Regions from separate parts of the Streptomyces sp. NPDC051322 genome, predicted to be linked through region 3. Evidence: riboswitches for the same ligand, from Rfam matches in the RefSeq annotation. Region 3 holds a riboswitch; each other region holds the start of a gene.

Region 1 (6,996 bases), on a different contig from region 3:
TCGACGGCACCGTCGTCATCGATCCGTCCGACCACGACCCGGTCGTCTCCGAACTCGTACGCCAAGGGCTTCCCGTCGTCTCCGACGGCCGCCCGGGGGGCACCCTGCCCGTCACCGCCTGGGTCGACAACGACCACGAGGCCGCGGTTCTCGATCTGCTCGACCACCTCGCTGCCGCCGGGGCCCGTCGCATCGGCCTGCTCACCGGCACCACCACCGACACATACACCCGGCTCTCCACCACCGCTTATCTGCGCTGGTGCGAGCGGGTCGGGCAGGACCCGGTGTACGAGTCCTACCCGGCTCACGACCCCTGCGCGGGCGCCATCGCCGCCGACCGTCTGCTCGCCCGGCCGGACCGGCCCGATGCCGTGTACGGACTGTTCGACCCCAACGGAACCGACCTGCTGGCAGCTGCCCGACGCTACGGATTACGCGTCCCGGAAGATCTGCTGCTCGTCTGTTGCAGCGAATCCACCATGTACGCCAACACCGAACCGCCCATCACCACTCTGTCGCTGAAGCCGCGACGGATCGGCACCGCGGTCATCCAGTTGCTCATCGATGCCATCGAAGGCATCAGCAACGACCTCCCGGTCGAGCAGGTCATACCTACCGAACTCATCGTCCGGACCTCTTCACAGCGGCGTCCGCCACGCACCACGGTCAGCCCACCGCGTTCCCCCACCCCGGACTAATCATCCCAATGGGCGCAAAAACGTCAGCCAATCACAGGAGCATCCGGATTCAGCACCCCTGGTGCGTCACACGGGACGAGTCGCATTCCTATGATGGGCGCACGACACCGCGGGCCCCCCGACCAGGCAGGTCCGACCGGTGCACGGCGCGCGACGGTGGTGGAGGGGTCGATGACTCAGGGGGCCGGTCTGGAACCCGCGATGCGGACGGCGACAGTGCGGGAATTCCGCGTACCGCCTCTGCTCGCACCCGAGCACGCCCACGACTCCGAGCCGGCGTCTCCGCATGACTCCGAGCCGGACGGCTACACGCCGACCCAACGGGATCTGCCGGTGATCGGCGGCGGCGCCCCCGGTGACACGGTCGTCGTCAGGACCGAAGCCCCCGCGGCCGACGGCGAAGGGGGCCTCGGTCCGCTCTTCGTCGTCGGTGACGTCCATGGCTATCTCGACGAACTGCTGGCCGCCTTGCGCGCCCAGGGCCTCATCGACGCCGAATCCAACTGGTCCGCGGGCAACGCCCGTCTCTGGTTCCTCGGCGACTTCACGGACCGCGGTCCGGACGGCATCGGCGTCATCGACCTGGTGATGCGGCTCTCCGCCGAGGCCGCCGCGGCCGGCGGCTACTGCAAAGCCCTGATGGGCAATCACGAACTGCTGCTGATCGGCGCCAAACGCTTCGGCGACACACCGATCAACTCCGGTGCGGGCACCGCCACTTTCCAAGCCGCCTGGCTGCTCAACGGGGGCCAGAAGGCGGACATGGACCGGCTCCAGGACGTACACCTGCAGTGGATGTCCCGGCTCGACGCCATCGAGCTGGAGGACGACCACCTGCTGATGCACTCCGACACCACCGCCTATCTCGACTACGGCGACTCGCTCGAAGCCGTTAACGACACCGTCCGCGAAACGCTCACCCGCAACGACGCCGACGAGTGCTGGGACCTGTTCCGCAAATTCACCAAGCGCTTCGCCTTCCGCGACGCGACCGGGCCGCAGGCCGTCCAGGAACTGCTCGGCGTCTTCGGCGGCCACCACGTCGTCCACGGGCACAGCCCGATTCCGTATCTGCTGGGCGAGGTCGGCACCGAGGACGGCGAGGACGGCCCGCGCACCGTCATCGAGGGACCGCATGTGTACGCCGACGGCCTGGCCATCGCCATGGACGGCGGAGTGACCATGGCCGGAAAGCTCCTTGTGGTGCAGCTGCCGCTGCCCAACTGACCACTCCGTGGATATGCGATTTACGGAAACCCTCTGTTACCCCGTGCCGTAACAGCTCTACCATCGGGTTATCCGTAGCAGGCTCTCCTCCGTTTCCGCCCCATCGCCCGTCAAAAGGCGGGTGTCCCGGCCCTACGGAGCATCGGGGGATGCACATGAACAGCGCTTCGCACCTGCTGATCGAGGACCGCCCGGAGTTCGAGCGCATCCTCGACCACACACTGCGTACCGCGCACGACCGACCGGAGCTGGCAGAAGTCGGCCACCGGCTCAACACCGAACAGCTGCGCACCATGGTGCTGAACGCGGATGCCCTGATCACCACCGCAGCGGCAGCGGAGTACGAACACTTCGTCAAGGTGCGCGCCGAACTGCGTACGCCCGCCACGGCTTCGGCGCGGGCCTCCGTCCTCGCTCCGGTGACCGGTCAGCCGACCAACACCACCGGTGCGGGGCTCGCCGCCGTCATCGCGGTGCTGGCGCCTGTCCTCGCAGGCACCGCCGCCGCGATATTCCTGCTGGTCGGCTACCTGCTCAAAGCGCTTGACCCGCCGCCGGACTTCGCCGACACCCTGCTCACAGCGGGCTGGTTCTTCGGTGCGCTCACCGCGGCCGCCATCCTGGTCGCTGCGATCGGACTGCTTCTCGCGGCTCTTCGCAACGGCTCGACCGAGGTGCATGCCGGCGACGAGGACGGCGACGACGGGCTCACGGACGAAGTCGCCCGCGCCCGGGACGCCTGGCGCCACGCCCTGTTGGAGCGGGGGATCCTGCCGTTCCTGCGCGAGGCTCTCGCCGACCCGGGCGCGGATCCGGCCGCTCCCGCCACGTACCGGCCCGCGGGCCGGATGCCCGACCTCGGCTACAGCAGGCCCGACTACGCCAGCCCCGGAGACGGCGACGAACTGCAGCGCCCCAGCTTCACCAGCCCGGACTTCACCAGCCCGGACTTCGGGGGGCCCGAGCACCGGCCGGAGTGAATCATCCGGCCGGCGCCGCGGGGCCTGGGCCTGCTGTGTCAGTCGGCGATCGGCAGATAGACCCGGTTGCCGCTCGCGGCGAACTCCCGGGACTTCTCCGCCATCCCCGACTCGATCTCCTCCTGACTGCCGCCGTGTTCCCGGCGGATGTCCTGGGAGATCTTCATCGAGCAGAACTTCGGCCCGCACATGGAGCAGAAGTGCGCGGTCTTCGCCGGCTCGGCCGGCAGCGTCTCGTCGTGGAACTCCCGTGCGGTGTCCGGGTCGAGAGCCAGATTGAACTGGTCCTCCCAACGGAACTCGAAACGGGCGTCCGACAACGCGTCGTCCCACTCCTGCGCGCCGGGGTGTCCCTTGGCGAGATCCGCCGCATGAGCAGCGATCTTGTAGGTGATGACGCCGGTTTTCACGTCGTCCCGGTTGGGCAGGCCCAGGTGCTCCTTCGGCGTGACGTAGCAGAGCATCGCCGTGCCCCACCAGGCGATCATCGCAGCCCCGATGCCGGATGTGATGTGGTCGTAGGCCGGTGCCACATCGGTGGTGAGCGGCCCCAGGGTGTAGAAGGGGGCCTCCTCACAGATCTCCTGCTGCAGATCGATGTTTTCCTTGATCTTGTGCATCGGGACGTGCCCCGGGCCCTCGATCATCGTCTGGACGTCATGCCGCTTGGCGATCGTATTGAGCTCCCCGAGCGTACGGAGCTCCGCGAACTGCGCCTCGTCGTTGGCGTCCGCGATCGACCCGGGCCGCAGTCCGTCGCCGAGCGAGTAGGTCACGTCGTAGGAGGCGAGGATGTCGGAGAGCTCCTCGAAGTTCTCGTAGAGGAACGACTCCTTGTGATGCGCCAGGCACCAGGCGGCCATGATCGACCCGCCGCGCGAGACGATCCCGGTCTTGCGACGCGCGGTGAGCGGCACATACGCCAGCCGCACGCCGGCGTGCACCGTCATGTAGTCGACACCCTGCTCGGCCTGCTCGATGACGGTGTCCTTGTAGATCTCCCAGGTCAGTTCCTCGGCCCGGCCGTCGACCTTCTCCAGGGCCTGGTAGAGGGGCACGGTGCCGATCGGGACGGGGGAGTTGCGCAGCACCCATTCACGGGTGGTGTGGATATTGCGTCCGGTCGACAGGTCCATGACGGTGTCGGCGCCCCACTTGGTGGCCCAGGTCATCTTGTCCACCTCCTCCTCGATGGAGGAAGTGACCGCGGAGTTACCGATGTTGGCGTTGACCTTCACCAGGAAGCGCTTGCCGATGATCATCGGCTCGATCTCCGGATGGTTGACGTTGACCGGGAGCACGGCCCGGCCGGCCGCGATCTCCTCCCGGACGACCTCGGGGGAGACGTTCTCGCGGATCGCGACGTACTCCATCTCCGGGGAGATCTCACCGCGCTTGGCGTACGCGAGCTGGCTCACCGCGCGGCCGTCGCGACCCCGCCTGGGCTGTCGTGGCCGGCCCGGGAAGACCGCGTCGAGTCCGCGTAGATCACCGTCTCCGCCACGGAGCAGGCCCCCGCGCGGAGACGTGTGCTTGAGTCCGTCGTCCTCGGGACGGACCGGGCGGCCCGCGTACTCCTCGGTGTCGCCCCGGCCGATGATCCAACTCTCCCGCAGCGGGGCCAGCCCGCGGCGTACGTCCGTTTCAACGGTGGGGTCGGTGTACGGACCTGACGTGTCGTACAGCGTCACGTGCTGCCCGTTGGTGAGGTGTACCTGCCGGACCGGCACCCTGAGGTCGGCCCTCGAGCCCTCCGGGCCCAGGACATACCCCTTGTGCCAGCCGGGCTTGCGCTCGTTGCTGTCGTTGGCAGGCGTGTGTGCGTCCACTGTGGTCATCAGACCTACTCCCTACGCCGGCATTACCCGGTAACAGGTTCGGCGGTCGGCGCAGCTACAGCGAATGCTGGTCAGCGCCCTCTCAGCCCGGTGCTCCGAGCTCCCGCGTGTGCAAAGGTGCCCCCCACGCTAGCGCCATCCCGGCCATGCTGAACAGAGGGCCTCTCTTCTTGCGATGATCCGCCAGTGACCTCGCTCCTGGATCCGCACGACCGGACATCCGGCCATCCCGCCGGGCACACGCACAGCCATGGCCCTGCGGCTCCGGTGTCCAAGCACCTCCGCAAGATCATCGCGGCCGTGCTGATCCCCTTCTCCGGGGCGGTGATCGTCGGCCTCCTCGTGCTCTGGCCCGGCGGCGCGCCGCCGCACGCACGGACCGGAGTCGGCTTCGACCGGCAGACGCAGCAAGCACGAGTGATCGGCGTCACCGCTGTGGACTGCAAGGACGTGCATGCCAGTCAGGCACCGACCACCCGAGACTCCACCACCGGCGCGGAGGCGGGCACGTCAACAGGGGAGTGCAGTAAGGCGAAGGTCGAGGTGGAGACCGGCAAGGACAAGGGCAGGATCTTCACCGAGATCGTCCAGCCGGACGCACCACGGCAGTTGCACCAGGGGCAGGGAGTGGTGGTGGCGTACGCGCCCGACGCACCGCACGACCTGCAGTATGCGGTGTCCGATGTGGACCGGAAGTTCCCGATGGCCCTGCTCGCCGGAGTCTTCGCGCTGGTGGTGGTCGCCGTGGGCAGGATGCGGGGGGCGATGGCCCTGGTCGCGCTGGTCGTCAGCTTCGCCGTGCTGACGCTCTTCATCCTGCCCGCCATCCTGCACGGGTCGGATCCGCTGATCGTCGCCGTAGTGGGTGCGAGTGCGATCATGCTGGTCGCGCTCTACACCTGCCACGGGCTCAGCGCCCGTACCTCGGTCGCCGTCATCGGCACCCTGGTGTCGCTGTTGCTGATCGGCCTGCTCGGCTCACTGTTCACCGGTTGGGCGAGTCTGTCCGGCAACACCGATGACAGCACCGGTCTCATCCACGGTCTGTATCCGCAGATCAGTATGAGCGGGCTGCTGCTGGCCGGCATCATCATCGGCTCGCTGGGCGTGCTGGACGACGTGACGGTCACTCAGACCTCAGCCGTATGGGAACTTCACCAGGCCGATCCCACCATGAGCGCCCGCGGGCTCTACCGGGCGGGTATCCGGATCGGCCGCGACCACATCGCGTCCGTGGTGAACACGCTGGTCCTGGCTTACGCCGGTGCGGCGCTCCCCCTGCTGTTGATGTTCTCCATCGCGCAGAGCAGCGTGGGCTCAGTGGCCAACGCCGAACTGGTGGCGCAGGAGATCGTCAGGACCCTGGTCGGCTCGATCGGTCTGGTCGCCTCCGTTCCGGTGACCACGGCGCTCGCGGCGCTGGTGGTCGCGGCCGACCGGCCGAACCGCGGTGACGCTGCTCCGGCGCGTATGCCGCGGGGCGGTGGGGGACACCGACGCAGGCACTGAGGCCAGGGAACAGCGGGGCGGCGTCGGCCTATCCCGCGTTCTCCTCGGCCAGAATCCGGCCGAGCGCGTCGTCGAGGCTGCCGTCGAAGTCGCGCAGGGTGTGTTCCTGTCCGAGGGGTACCAGCTTGTCCGTACGGTCGAGAAAGGCCACCAGCGGCGCACTGCCGGCCCGGAAGAGAGCACGGTCGGCGCCGACTTGGAGCCGGATGTGAGTGTCGGAAAGCCCGGCCGGCTCGCTGGGTGCGACGTGCACATCACCCTCACCGGTCGGGGCGTTGATGCCGTCGAGCAGCAACTCGCGGCTGAACGTCCAGGTCACCGGGGCGTCTCCGGGCAGATGAAAGGTCATCCGGATCGCATAGGGGTCGGTGACGTCGTAGCAGAGTTCCACCGGGATACGGAAGGAGAGCTCCTCGGAGACGAGGAAGCTCATCATGACCTCTGCCTGGACCAATTCGCGCATGTCCCTACCCCGCAGTAGACGCCGTGTTGGATCACGAGATGGCCGGGACTGTGCCCCGCGACCGTCTTGACGTAATCGTGCTGTAAGCGCTAGCGGATCACAAGGAGTGATATTTCAGATACTGATAGAGAACACTAAGGAATGAAGCAGAGCTCCGACTTCATACCGTAACTGTTCGACTACTGACTGCAACTGTTCTCTCTGGTTCACAGGTATGGAAATGGCCACCGTGGCAGCAGCCGATCCTGCGGTGACAGGGACGGCCGCACAGACGGTTCCGA
Region 2 (6,996 bases), on a different contig from region 3:
CACCAGGCCGAAGTCGGCGACCTTGACCCGGCCGTCGTCCCCGATCAGTACGTTCTCCGGCTTCATGTCGCGGTGCACGAACCCGGCCCGGTGCGCGGCGCCGAGCGCGGCCAGCACCGGCTCCAGGATGTCCAGAGCCGCCCGGGGGCGAAGTGCGCCGCGCTCACGCAGCACGTCACGGAGGGTGCACCCGGCGACGTACTCCATCGCGAGATACACATACGCGCCGTCCGCGCCCTGATCGAACATGCCGACCACATTGGGATGGTCGAGCCGCGCGACGGACTTGGCCTCACGGATGAAACGCTCCACGAACGTGGCGTCCACGGCCAGTGCGGGGTGCATCACCTTGAGTGCGAGCACCCGGTCCAGCCGGGTGTCGACGGCCCGGTAGACCGTGGCCATGCCACCGACGGCGATACGCGCCTCCACGCGGTAGCGGCCGTCGAGCAGCTGCCCGACGAGGGGGTCCTTGAGGGTCGTGTCCACGAAGCGAGTGTACGAGCTGGGGCTGACAGGGTCCGGACGGTCGGAAGGCTGGTGCGGGACTGAAGCCGAGCTGTGACAGCGCGGCTCCCGGCGCACCCGCCTCAGAACGCCGGCCGCTCCGGATCCAGCACCGCCCGCCCCTCACCCGGCGAGGAAGCGCGGGCGAAGTGCCGCCGAGGAATCCGCCCGGCCCGATACGCCAGCCTTCCGGCCTCCACCCCGCGGCGCATCGCCTCGGCCATCAGTTCCGGCTCCTGAGCCCGGGTCACCGCGGAGGCCAGCATCACCGCATCGCAGCCCAGCTCCATCGCCAGAGCCGCGTCCGAGGCCGTGCCGGCGCCCGCGTCGAGGATGACCGGTACGCGTGCCTGCTCCACGATCAGCTGGAAGTTGTGCGGATTGCGGATACCGAGACCGGAGCCGATGGGGGAGCCGAGCGGCATGACCGCCGCGCAGCCGACGTCCTCCAGCTTGCGGGCGAGCACCGGATCGTCGTTGGTGTACGGGAGGACCGTGAAGCCGTCGTCCACCAACGTCTCGGCGGCGTCGAGCAGTTCGACCGGATCCGGCAGCAGGGTGTGCTCGTCCGCGATCACCTCCAGCTTGATCCAGTTGGTGGACAGCGCCTCACGGGCGAGCCGCGCGGTCAGCACCGCCTCACCCGCCGTGAAGCAGCCCGCCGTGTTCGGCAGCACCCGGACGGAGAGCTTTTCCAGCACCGAGAGGACCGAGCCCTGGACGGTGGGGTCGAGGCGGCGCATCGCGACCGTGGTCAGTTCGGTGCCCGACGCGATCAGCGAGCGCTCCAGTACCTCGAGACTCGGCGCACCACCGGTGCCCATGATCAGGCGGGACGAGAACGTGCAGTCGGCGATGGACAGAAGATCGTCTGCCATGGCGGGGTCAGCCTCCTTGGACTGCGGTGAGGATTTCGACGCGGTCGCCGTCGCCGAGCGGGGTGCTGGGCCACTGGCCACGCGGCACCACCGCCTCGTTGAGCGCGGCGGCCACTCCGGCCGGTGCCCGGGTCACGGTGGCGACCAGCAGATCGAGGGTGGTGCCCGGTGCGACGCGTTGCGCGGCACCGTTCACGGAGACCGAGACGGAAGCGTTCGGAGCGGTCATACGGGCTGCTCCTGCCGTGCGGATGAGAAACGCCGCGGCGTGAAGGGACCGGCCTCGGCGGGGAGTTCGCCGGTGGTGAGGAACTCGGCCATCACATCGCCTGTCACCGGAGTCAGCAGCACGCCGTTGCGGTAGTGGCCGGTGGCCAGGTGGAGTCCGGGCAGCGCCGTCGGGCCGAGCAACGGGGCGTTGTCGGGCGACGCCGGACGCAGACCCGCCCGGGTCTCGGTGAGCGGTAGCTCGGTGATGCCGGGAACCAGTTCATGCGCGTCGCGCAGCAGTTCGTACACGCCGCCCGCGGTGACCGTGGTGTCCCAGCCGAGCTCCTCGCTGGTGGCGCCGACGACGAGTTCGCCGTTCTCCCGGGGCACGAGATAGAGGTGGCTGCCGCGTACCACCGCGCGGACCGTACGGCTGAGGAAGGGCGCGAAAGCCTCCGGCACAGTGAGCCGCAGCACCTGGCCCTTGACCGGGCGGACGGGCGGCAGCACGTCGTCCGGTACCCCGGCGAGCTTCCCGCTGAGGCTGCCCGCCGCCAGCACCACCTGGCCGGCGCCGAGCGCACCGCCGGCCGCCAGCACCACACCGGTGGCCCGGCCCCCGCGCACGGTCAGTTCGGCCACGTGGTCGCGCCGGAAATCCACCCCGGCCCGCTCGCACGCCGTGACCAGAGCTGCCGCGAGCCGCCGCGGGTCGATCTGGTGGTCGCCGTCGACCCGCAGACCGCCGCGTACACCCGGCGCCAGCATCGGCTCCAGACGCCGGCATTCGCGCCCGGTGAGCCACTCGGAGGTCAGCCCCGAGCGCTGCTGCAGGGCGTGCAGTTCACGCAGGTGCGCCCGGTCGTCGGCATCGAGCGCGACGGCGAGGGTACCGCAGGTGCGATAGCCCAGATCCTGACCGGACGCCTCCGCCAACTCGGCGGCGAACGCCGGATAACGGCGGGCGGACTCCAGATTGAGGCCGAGCAGCACCTGCTCGCCGTAGTGCAGTTCGGTGACGGCGGCCAGCATGCCGGCGGCGACCTGCGCCGCTCCGCCGCCCGGTGCCGGATCGACGACAGTGGTGCGCAGTCCGCGCTGCGCCGAGCGCCAGGCGGTGACGAGACCGATGATCCCGCCCCCGACGATCAGCACGTCCGGCAGTACGTCCGGAACCGTGTCTGCAAAAGCTCTGTCCGCGTGCATGGGCGTCCAGCCCCTCCCTTCGCCGGCATGACCCGGATCAGGTTCGTACGGTCGGAGGCCGTCGCAGCCTCCCTCTCAGCCCGGTGCGCCCGGACTCCCGCGAGTGGTTTAGCTTGGCCAGCCTAACCCCAGGTTTCCGTCGGCCGTAAGACCGGCCGCCCCCCACGTGCCGGCCGGTCCAGGGGAGCAGGCGCTGGGCCCGCGGTTCTGACGGTATTCGGCTGATTGAGGTAACGGGTGAGTGAGCAGAGGCACGTCGTCATCGTCGGCGCCGGCATGGCCGGCGTGCAGACCGCGGTCGCGCTGCGGGACCAGGGCTTCACCGGCGCTGTCACGCTGGTCGGCGACGAACCGCACCAGCCGTACGACAGGCCGCCGCTGTCCAAGGCCGTGCTGCTCGGCAAGGCCGACGGATCCGCCTTCGACGTGGACTTCGACGCACTCGGTGTGACCCTGCTGCTGGAGCGCGAGGTGACCGGGCTGCGGGCATCGGACCACCAACTGGACACCACGCAGGGCCCGGTGGCGTACGACGTCCTGGTCGTCGCCACCGGCGCCCGCCCGGTCACGCTGCCCGGCAGCGAGCACCTCCCCGATGTCCATCTGCTGCGCACCCTCGACGACGCGACCCGGCTGCGGGCGGTCCTCGCCGCCCAGCACGACGTGGTGGTCGTCGGTGCTGGCTGGATCGGCGCGGAGTTCGCGACGGCCGCCCGCGAGGCCGGCTGCGCCGTGACCGTCGTCGAGGCGACCGGGCAGCCCCTGGCCGGAGCACTGCCCGCCGGGATCGCGGCGCCCATGGCCGACTGGTACGCGGACAGCGGCGCCGAACTGCTCACGCACGCCCGGGTGTCCCGGGTCGAGCCCGGTGCCGTGGTGCTGGAGTCCGGACGCAGGCTGACCGCCGGGGCCGTGCTCGTCGGCATCGGCGCACGGCCGGCCACCGGCTGGCTCGCCGGCTCCGGAATCGAACTCGGCGCCGACGGCTCGGTCACCGCCGACGCGTGGCTGCGCAGCTCACTCCCGGGGGTGTACGCGGTGGGAGACTGCGCCTCCTTCCCGTCCCGCCGATACGGTGAGCGACTGCTGATCCACCACTGGGACAACGCGCTTCAGGGCCCCCGTACGGTGGCCGCCGATATCGTCGGCGAGGCGCCGCCGGCCTACGACCCGGTGCCGTACTTCTGGTCGGAGCAGTTCGGCCGCTTCGTCCAGTACGCGGGTCACCATCCGGCCGCCGACACCCTGATCCGGCGCGGCGACCCGTCCCCGGACCCCGGCCCCGGCACGACCGACGGTGCTTCCGCGGCTCCCGCCTGGTCCGTCTGCTGGCTGCGGGAAGGACGGCTGGTCGCGCTGCTCGCCGTGGGGCGGCCCAGGGACCTGGCCCAGGGACGCAAGCTGATCGAGTCGGGTGCACCGCTGGATCCGGTGCGGGCGGCTGACCCGGGCATTCCGCTGAAGGCGTCGGTACTGCCGGCCGGGGGCTGAACGCCGTAGTCCGGGGTGCTGATTGTCGGTGCGGGATGGCAGGCTGGGTGCCGTGACCGAGATTGACGCAAACATCGATGCTCTCGTCCCCGCCTGGCTGCACCTGCCCGACATCGCCGAAATGCTCGGTGTCGAGGTGACGCGTGTCCGTCAGCTGGTCAAGGAGGGGCAGCTGATCGCCGTGCGCCGGGGTGAGAACCGCGTGCTCCAGGTGCCTGCCGCCTTCATCGACGGCAACAAGGTGGTCAAGGGCCTGTCCGGCACTCTGACCCTGCTGCGGGACGACGGCTACAGCGACGAAGAGATGCTGGAGTGGCTCTTCACTCCGGACGAGACCCTGCCGGGCACCCCCGCGCAGGCACTGAGTGAGAATCGCGGGACGGAGGTGAAGCGCCGGGCTCAGGCGCTCGCCCTCTGAGCACAGTCCGAACACCTCGCGGTGCACGACGCCGGCACTCCGGCGCCGTGCACCGCACGCACCGAGCAGCACCCACCACCGCACCACCGCACGCACCAACGACCGGGGGGAACGTCCGATGTCCACCGCACCAGCACCGCTGTCCGATGCCCGGCTGTATCTCTGCACGGACGCCCGTAAGCGCCAGGGCGATCTTCCGGAGTTCCTGGACGCCGTCCTGGCACACGGCGTGGACATCGTCCAGTTGCGCGACAAGGGCATGGAAGCCGCCGAGGAACTGGAACACCTCGAGGTCTTCGCCGACGCCTGCCGCAAGCACGGTGCGCTGCTCGCGGTGAACGACCGCGCCGACGTCGCGCACGCGATCGGCTCCGACGTACTCCACCTCGGCCAGGGTGACCTCCCGGTCCCGGCGGCCCGCCGGTTGCTGGGCAAGGACGTGCTGATCGGCCGCTCCACGCATGCCCGGTCCGAGGTGGACGCGGCAGCCGCCGAGGTGGGCGTGGACTACTTCTGTACCGGTCCCTGCTGGCCCACCCCGACCAAGCCGGGCCGGCACGCCCCCGGACTCGACCTGGTGCGGTACGCGGCAGCGCTCACCACCGAGCGCCCCTGGTTCGCGATCGGCGGGATCGACGCGGGCAACCTCGACGAGGTGCTGGACGCGGGCGCGCGCAGGGTGGTGGTCGTCCGGGCGATAACCGAGGCCGACGACCCCGCGGCAGCCTCCGCGGCTCTCGCCGAGCGGATCCGCGAGCGGAGTGACGCGGGACCGTCCGAGAGTGTCCGAGGGGTGGACAAGTAACCGGCAATTCGGCCAAATAACCCCGGCTTGGTTGGGGGAGTGGCAAGCCCTGACTAACCTGCCCGTATGGCCCTCGGCACTTCCTCCACCAGAACCGATCACGCACGGACCGTGCGCGACATGCTTGCGACCGGCAAGACGTCGTACTCCTTCGAGTTCTGGGCGCCCAAAACCGAGAAGGGCGAGCGGAACCTATGGAACGCGCTGCGCCGAGTCGAGGCGGTGGCGCCGAGCTTCGTCTCGGTGACCTACGGCGCCGGCGGTTCGTCGCGGGCAGGCACGGTGCGGGCCACCGAGCAGATCACCTCCAACACCACCCTCACCCCGGTCGCGCATCTCACCGCGGTGGACCATTCCGTCGCCGAACTGCGCAACATCATCGGCCAGTACGCCGACGCCGGAATCCGTAACATCCTCGCCGTCCGAGGAGATCCGCCCGGCGACCCGATGGGTGAGTGGATCAAGCATCCGGAAGGCGTGACCTATGCCGCCGACCTGGTCCGGCTGATCAAGGAGTCGGGTGACTTCTGCGTGGGCGTCGCCGCCTTCCCGGAAATGCACCCGCGCTCGGAAGACTGGGACAGCGACATCCGCCACTTCGTCGACAAGTGCCGGGCCGGTGCCGATTTCGCCATCACTCAGATGTTCTTCGACCCGGCGAACTATCTGCGGATGCGTGACCGGGTGGCCGCAGCCGGCTGCGACACCCCGGTCATCCCCGAAGTCATGCCCGTCACCAGTGTCAAGATGCTCGAGAGGCTCCCCCAGCTGAGCACGGCGGAGTTTCCGCCGGAGCTGAAAGAACGGATCCTCGCGGTCAAGGACGACCCAGTCGCTGTACGCTCCATTGGCATCGAGTTCGCTACGGAGTTCTGTGCGAGTCTGCTCTCCGAGGGTGTCCCGGGGATGCACTTCATCACGCTGAACAACTCCACGGCGACCCTCGAGATCTTCGAGAATCTTGGGCTGCACAAGTAGTCCTGACCGGCCACACCCGCTCCCACCCCCAGGGCGGCGGCCGTACGAGAGGGGCGTACATGGGCTGGACGGTCCTCTATGTCGGCTTCGGGTTCGTCGCGTTGTGGCTGCTGGGTGAGGTACTGCTGCAGTACAAGGCGCGGCTCCGCTGGCGCATGCTCGCCTTCACCGGTTTCCTCGGTGTGGTCGCCGGGGTGCTGCTGCACTCGGTGCCGGTGATCGTGGCGGGCGCACTCGCCTTCGCGGTCGGCCAGACCTACGTGACGCTGTCCTTCCGGCGCGGCTTCTCGACCGGCTGGGCCATAGGCGGCTCCCCGGGGGCGAGCCGACGGCGCAAGGGCACCACCGAGGGCGCGGCCAGGGAGCCGGCCCTGGAGGTGACGGATCTCGAATACGTTTCCGGCGCACCGGACGAGGAGCCACCGCCCGGCGCAGGCGCCGGACACGGCGAGAGCGGCTTCGACACGACCGGCTCCCAGCAGGGCGACTACGAGGAGCCGGCG
Region 3 (6,996 bases):
CCCCCGGCCCGGCCGCCCCGGACTTCAGCAACATCGGTGAGGGAAGGCTCCAGTTCAAGGCCATGGGTGCTCCGGCGGAACGCGCGAGCGGGAAGCTGACGCTCAACGTCATCCGGGCCGAGCTCGCCCGGATCGTGGCACAGCGGGCGGGGGAGGACCCGAACGTGTACTACCTCGACGGTCGTGACCTCTACGGCGAGACGGACCACGCCGAACTGCCGCTGCCCGACCAGCTCCACCCGGACGCCGCCACACATCGCCGCATCGGCGAACGCTTCGCCGCCTCGGCCTTCGCCCGCGGCGGCTCGTTCAGCGGACCGTGCGGCGGCGCAGTCTGAGGGGGGCGTAGACGACCAGTGCAGCGATGAACGCCGCGTAATAGGCGAGGTCGGCACCGTGCAGTGCGGCAGCGACCGGACCGGTGTAGAGGCCGGTGTTCATGAACGGAACCGCTGCGGCGAAGGCGGCGCAGAAGGCCACCAGCGCGGCCCGGCCGGACGGGGAACGGTTGCTCCCGGTGGCCAGGTCGACAGGCGCACCCGTCCGGGCCCGGGCCAGCCAGTCCACCACCACGACGGCCACGAAGCCCGGAATCCAGTAGCCGACGAACAACAGCACGTTCTGGAACCGGGCCGTGGTGTCGGCGGCGTGCATCCACAGGACCAGCGGGAAGCCGAGTGCGGCGGCGAGAGCCGCCGCGAGCGGACGCGGGACGCGCAAGCCGATGGTCTGCAGGGCCAGCGAGCCGCTGTAGTCGTTCATCGCATTGCTGCACAGCGCGGCGAGCGCCACGGCCAGCAGCCCCAGTCCGCCGAGTACGCCACCACCCAACAACGCGTCGACACCCCGCGCGGTCTGGTCCGTAAAGACCGATGCTCCCCACAGACCGAGCGTCTGCACGGCCACGAAGGACACACTGACGCCGAGGAGCGTGTACCAGAACATGCGCGGGCGTGACGTGCTGCGCGGCAGATAGCGGCTGAAGTCACTGGCATACGGCGCCCACGACAGCGCCAGACTCAGCGCGATCGTGCTGGTCAGGACGAAAGCGCCGACACGGTCGGCACCGTGGGCGCTGCCGGTGGCCGCGGGATGGGCGCTGTGCGGGAGTCTGACGGCCAGGGCGATGAACGCGGCAGCGAGCACGAAGGTCATCAGCTTCTGCAGCCGGTGAATGGCCTCGTATCCCAGCACGCCGAGCGCCCCCTGCCCCAGCATCATCACCAGCACGCCCAGCCAGAAGGGCCAGCCGCAGAGCCGGGCCAGTGCGTCCCCGCCGAACAGTCCGATCAGAGCATCCCAGGCAACCGAGGAAAGCCACTGCAGTAGCCCCGGCACCGCTACGGAGCGGCCGAACGCGAGTTGGGCCAGCGGGAGTTGGCCCGCGCCGGTCCGACTTCCCCAGGTGCCGAGGTATGCGGTGGGAACGGCGCCGACCAGGGTGCCCAGCACCACGGCCAGCAGCGCGGTGGGCAGGTCCAGGCCGAGCGCGATCCCCACGGTGCCGGTGAACACACCGGTCATCGTCAGATTCGGAGCGAACCATACGGTGAACAGCCGCCCGGGGCCGCCATAGCGATGGTGCTCCGGCACCGGCGTGATACCGCGCGCCTCGACACGCAGGTCGCCGGGCGCGGCAGGCATCCGGCCGTCGAAGACGGAGCGCGAGCCGGTGTCCGGCGTGCCGCTCGGAGCAGGTGGCAATGACATGTCTGACATCCCTCCGCCAGTGCTAACTGGTTCAGGTTCGGCGGGTGTGATCTCAGCCCCTGGGCGGGGCACCCCGTGTCCGGTACGCCGGTCAGGCTAACGTGCCGCGCCAAGACCTCTGCGCGGAGGGTGTGTCTCGTGCGCCCGTGGTGGGCTGGGGCGCTATGCCCGGGCGAGGGCAACGCCGGACGCGATAAGGGCAGTTGGGAACCGAAGTGGGTCTGCGTCAGGCGTTGACGACCATGTTCGGGGATCCTATGGTCTCCTCGTCCGAAGTTACGTTCATTGTTCGATATAACGAACGCTGAGTGTGCGAGGAGACCGCCGTGAGCCGCATCCACGAACCAACCCCCGCCCCCACCCGGAACCTCGGCCCGCTGGGCAGACGGCATTTCATCGCGACCGCCGCCACCGGCGCCGCGGCCGCGATGCTCACCGCAAACAGCGCCGGTACAGCGCAGGCGAGTGCCTCCCGTGCCGACGTCCCCGCCCGGCCCGCACCGGCGAGCGACAGCACCAGCCACCCGTTCCCGCTCGACGCCGTGACCCTGCTCCCGAGCGCCTTCCGCGACAATCAGTCGCGTAACACCGCCTATCTCCACTTCGTGGACATCGACCGGTTGCTGCACACCTTCCGCCGCAACGTCGGCCTGGCGAGCAGCGCACAGCCATGCGGCGGATGGGAGGCCCCGGACGTCGAACTGCGTGGCCACAGCACCGGCCATCTGCTGTCCGGCCTCGCCCTCACCTACGCCAACACGGGGGACCGGGCGCTGCGCGACAAGGGCCGCGAGCTGGTCGCCGCGCTCGCCGAATGCCAGGCCGCGTCCCCGCAGGCCGGATACGGCACCGGGTACCTGTCGGCGTTCCCGGAGAGCTTCTTCGACCGCCTCGAGGCCGGAACCGGCGTCTGGGCGCCGTACTACACGATCCACAAGATCATGGCGGGTCTCCTCGAGCAGTACCGCTCCGCGGGCAGTGAGCAGGCCCTCGATGTCGTGCTGCGCCAGGCCGCCTGGGTGGACGCGCGTACGGCCGAGCTCAGCTACCAGCACATGCAGCAGGTGCTGGAAACCGAGTTCGGTGGCATGAATGACGTGCTCGCCGACCTGCACACGGTCACCGGCGACGCGACGTGGCTGAAGGTCGCCGAGCGGTTCACCCATGCCGCCGTCTTCGATCCGCTCGCGAAGAACGACGACCGGCTCGCCGGACTGCACGCCAACACCCAGATACCGAAGATGGTCGGTGCGATGCGGCTCTGGGAGGAAGGGCTGGGCGACCGGTACCGCACCATCGCCGAGAACTTCTGGCAGATCGTCACGGATCACCACACGTATGTCATCGGCGGCAACAGTAATGGCGAGGCGTTCCACGAACCGGACGCCATCGCCTCTCAGCTGTCCAACACCTGCTGCGAGAACTGCAACAGCTACAACATGCTCAAGCTCACCCGGCTGATGCACTTCCGCGCACCCGAGCGGACCGATCTGCTCGACTACTACGAGCGCACTCTGTTCAATCAGATGCTCGGAGAGCAGGACCCGGACTCCGCGCACGGCTTCAATATCTATTACACCGGTCTGGTACCGGGAGCCTTCAAGCAGCAGCCGTCTTTCATGGGCACCGACCCGAACGCCTACTCCACGGACTACGACAACTTCTCCTGCGACCACGGCACCGGCATGGAGACCCAGGCGAAGTTCGCGGACACCATCTACACGCACGGCGCCAACACCCTGTTCGTCAACCTCTTCGTCCCCTCCGAGGTGAAGTGGCGGGAGAAGGACATCACCTGGCGACAGACCACCGACTTTCCGGACCGGTCCTCCGTCGCCCTCACCGTTGCCGCCGGGAAGGCGAAACACGAACTGCGTATCCGTATCCCGTCCTGGGCCTCCGGCGCGCGCGTCACGTTGAACAACCGCCCGCTCCGGGACCGTCCGCAGCCCGGCAGTTGGCTGGTACTGAACCGCCCATGGCAGACCGGCGACCGGGTGGAGGTCTCCCTGCCGATGCGACTGGCCATCGAGCCGACACCGGACGACCCGGACGTACAAGCCGTGCGGTTCGGTCCAGTGGTGCTCGCCGGCGCCTACGGAGACCGCGCCGCGATGCGCATGCCGCGCCTCGACACCCAGTCCGTGCAGAAGCAGGGCACCGGCGCGATGCGGTTCACCGCGCGGGCCGGCGGCGACACCGTCACCCTGCTTCCCGTCGCGCGCATGCATCACCAGCACTACAACGTCTACTGGCTGACCGGTGAACCACCGCAGCCTCCGCCGGCGTTCGCCGCCTGGCACCGCTTCGATGAGTCCTCGGGCACCACCGCCGCAGACGCCACCGGCAACGGCAAGGCCGCGCAACTGGTGGACGGCGCCTCCTGGGCCGCCGGGAAGATCGGTGGAGCCGTCGCTCTGAACGGCTCCGGCGGACACGTACGGCTCGCGGAGGACGTCCTGGCGGGAGCGTCCGCGTACTCCGTTGCGACCTGGGTCCGGCTCAACGGCCGGCCGCAAGCCTGGAGCCGGATCTTCGACATCGGCACCGGCGTCACGGCCAACATGTTCGTGACCCCGCGCAGCGACGCGGAAACCCTGCGATTCGCGATCACCGTCGCAGGAGGGGGAGCGGAGCAGCGCATCGACGCCGATCCACTTCCGACGGACGAATGGGTCCACCTAGCGGTGACGTACGGTGACGGGACAGCGGTGCTGTACGTGAACGGCCGGGAGGTGGGGCGCAACGAGGAGGTCACCGCCCAGCCGGAATGGTTCGGCAACCACATCCGTGCTGCCTACATCGGCAAGTCCCAGTACCCCGACCCGTATCTCAAGGCCGCCGTCGACGACTTCCGTGTGTACGGCAAGACGCTGACGGCAGCCGAGATCGCGGCCCTCGCCCAGAGCTGACGCCCCGGCCGGCCGGGCCCACCCGCCTCGGCCGGCCTCGCCGCACACAAGCGCTGCCCCGGAGACGCGAGGCTGCAGCCGATCGACTCGCCTGGCACTGTGGTAGGCATGATCGGAAGGCTGCACCACGTGATCATCGACTGTCCCGACCCCGCCGCACTCGCCGCTTTCTACTCGGAGCTGCTGGCACAGCCGGTCACCTATCGAAGCGATGACTGGGTTGTGGTCGCGGCCGGCGAGGCAACCTCGGGTCTCGCGTTCCAGCGTGCGCCCGATCAGCGTCCGCCGACGTGGCCGGACCCCGCGGTCCCGATCCAGCTCCACCTGGACATCATGGTGGAAGACGTCGTCGAGGCCGGACCTCGAGTCCTGGCGCTGGGGGCGACGGAACTCGACGGCGAGAAGCACGTCTACGCCGATCCGGCGGGTCATCCGTTCTGCCTCATCCGCCGACCCGCGTGGGCCCCGCCGATCAGCCAGGACTGATGCCGCCCTGACTCAGCGTGTAGGTTCTCGCGGGCGGGTCCGGTAGTGGCGAATCCACCACGTCGCGAGGCGCGGAACATGCCGAGCACCAGGGTGGCCCGGCCGGCCGTGAAACGCGCCGCGCGCCCTGCACGGCCGGTCCTCCGAGCACCGGGGCCTTCAGAAACCGCCTCCGAAGTCCCCGCCGCCTCCGCCGAAACCCCCACCACCGAAGCCGCCGCCGAAGTCCCCGGGGTCGAAGTCGGAGCCGGACACGTCGCCGCCACCGAAGCTGTCCGGGCCGCCGCCGTAATCGCCGTACCCGTAACCGCCACCGTAGTACGCGCCATAGCCAGGGCCGGCCATCATGCTGCCCAGCATCGTGCCGAACAGCAGGCCGGGTAGGATGCCGCCGCCGAAGTAGCCGCCCGCCCAGGGGCCGTAGGCCGGGCCTGCTTCCCAGTACGGCCGTCGGCCCATGTCAGTTGCCACGGTGCGGATGTCCGGGTCCCGACCGTCCTGCAAACGTGCGAGGTCAGCGGCGCAGACAGGCACCTCGCGCTCCGCGCCGCCCTGCGGCGCCCACACCGTGTCGGCGACGGAGGGGCCGTGCCTGGGGTCGAAGAAACAGGGCGGACGCCGTTTCGGCAGCGGAGTCCCGTTGCGGCGGCTTTCCAGTGTGGCCAGCGAGAACCGCCCGTCCTCGAGGGCCTCCGTGACACCGCGGACGTCTTCCGGCCGCCGGGCAGCCGCCATGACCGCCTTGGCCTGTTCGTACGCGTCCAGGGCCCGCTGGTAATCCGCTCGCATCGCGTCGTTCGCGCCCTCCTCGTCCGGCCGGAAGTCCAGCCGGTCGAGTTCCTCGCCGTAGGTGGTGATGTCCTCGTCCACGACGATCTGCAGTTTGTCCAGCGCGGCGTGCTGCTCTTCCGCACGCTTGCGCTGCCGGCGCCGGCCGACCGCGTAGAGACCCACCCCGCCGACCAGGACCACCGCACCGATACCGATCAACACGCCCGTCGCGGAGCCGCCGCCCCCGCCACCCCACGACGTCGGCGCCGAGCCGCGAGCGCTGCGCACCGCGATGTCCGTGAAATCGTCGAGCTGCTTACGGGCACTCTCGCCCTGAACGGCGGTGACCGCGGACCGGACGGACTGGCCGCTCATGACGCTGGAGTCCGCTCTGGCATCGAAGCGGTTCCCGAGGCGGATGGCATACACGCCGGTGATGCCCGTCCTGGTCCGCAGATTCCTGAAGAGCTGCGACGTCGGCGTATCCGCCGGCAGGACGGCCACGAAGACGGCCTTGTCCGCGTCCTTGATCCGCTTGGCCAGGGCGTCCTGGTCCGCTCGGGAGACCTGGTTCCGCATCGAGGGGTCGACATACACAGGCCCCTTGCGCAAGGCGTCCGCGACGGCGGAGAGATCGGAGTCGGCTCGGGCCACCGGGGCCGTCGTCACGACGGTACCGAGCGCCAGGAGCAGAGCGGCCACGGCCGTGATCAGCTGAAGAACACGGTGCGGTGGCTCCCACCGGAGAATGTTCATACATTCGACGCTAGCCCGGATCGCACCCCACAGCCGACCGGAGACCGGAAGCGGACCGCCCGCGGCCCCCGACCCACACGCGGTTCTGCCGGCCGTCGCGGGGCGGCGGCCGGCAGAACCAGCTTGATGGATGAACCGGAGCCACTACCACCCAGCAGGCCGCGACGTATACGAGTCGGCCCACCCCGTACACCAGTCCGTTGCCTGAATTGCGCCGCTCCGTGGGGTAGAGCTCGGGTGTGTACGCATAGAGCAGCGCGGCGAAGGTCCGGATGAGGGCATTGACGCAGAACCCGAAGGCCACGATGGCCACCGTGTTGAACGTGAGCCCATACGCGAGTCCGCACGGCCGAGCCGGCCC

Evidence for each region. Region 3 has a riboswitch for thiamine pyrophosphate ahead of AB0436_RS11350 (cytosine permease). Riboswitches for the same ligand answer to the same signal wherever they lie in the genome.
Region 1: another riboswitch for thiamine pyrophosphate. It lies ahead of thiC (phosphomethylpyrimidine synthase ThiC); the one in region 3 lies ahead of AB0436_RS11350 (cytosine permease).
Region 2: another riboswitch for thiamine pyrophosphate. It lies ahead of thiO (glycine oxidase ThiO); the one in region 3 lies ahead of AB0436_RS11350 (cytosine permease).

The regions. Positions count from the first base shown of each region.
Region 1 covers NZ_JBFBAK010000003.1:185,497-192,492, forward strand. Annotated here, with positions in the region: gene AB0436_RS09065 (LacI family DNA-binding transcriptional regulator) at 1-698, shown strand, start outside; gene AB0436_RS09070 (metallophosphoesterase) at 870-1,925, shown strand; gene AB0436_RS09075 (hypothetical protein) at 2,075-2,905, shown strand; gene thiC (phosphomethylpyrimidine synthase ThiC) at 2,944-4,743, opposite strand; TPP riboswitch at 4,736-4,860, opposite strand; gene AB0436_RS09085 (YibE/F family protein) at 4,930-6,252, shown strand; gene AB0436_RS09090 (SsgA family sporulation/cell division regulator) at 6,281-6,715, opposite strand; gene AB0436_RS09095 (helix-turn-helix domain-containing protein) at 6,830-6,996, opposite strand, start outside.
Region 2 covers NZ_JBFBAK010000001.1:313,653-320,648, reverse strand. Annotated here, with positions in the region: gene pknB (Stk1 family PASTA domain-containing Ser/Thr kinase) at 1-489, opposite strand, end outside; gene AB0436_RS01470 (thiazole synthase) at 591-1,385, opposite strand; gene thiS (sulfur carrier protein ThiS) at 1,393-1,614, opposite strand; gene thiO (glycine oxidase ThiO) at 1,611-2,801, opposite strand; TPP riboswitch at 2,799-2,912, opposite strand; gene AB0436_RS01455 (FAD-dependent oxidoreductase) at 3,078-4,292, shown strand; gene AB0436_RS01450 (Rv2175c family DNA-binding protein) at 4,345-4,710, shown strand; gene thiE (thiamine phosphate synthase) at 4,829-5,515, shown strand; gene metF (methylenetetrahydrofolate reductase [NAD(P)H]) at 5,582-6,493, shown strand; gene AB0436_RS01435 (hypothetical protein) at 6,553-6,996, shown strand, end outside.
Region 3 covers NZ_JBFBAK010000004.1:37,322-44,317, reverse strand. Annotated here, with positions in the region: gene AB0436_RS11355 (GDSL-type esterase/lipase family protein) at 1-338, shown strand, start outside; gene AB0436_RS11350 (cytosine permease) at 310-1,644, opposite strand; TPP riboswitch at 1,702-1,796, opposite strand; gene AB0436_RS11345 (beta-L-arabinofuranosidase domain-containing protein) at 2,139-4,622, shown strand; gene AB0436_RS11340 (VOC family protein) at 4,731-5,108, shown strand; gene AB0436_RS11335 (hypothetical protein) at 5,268-6,635, opposite strand.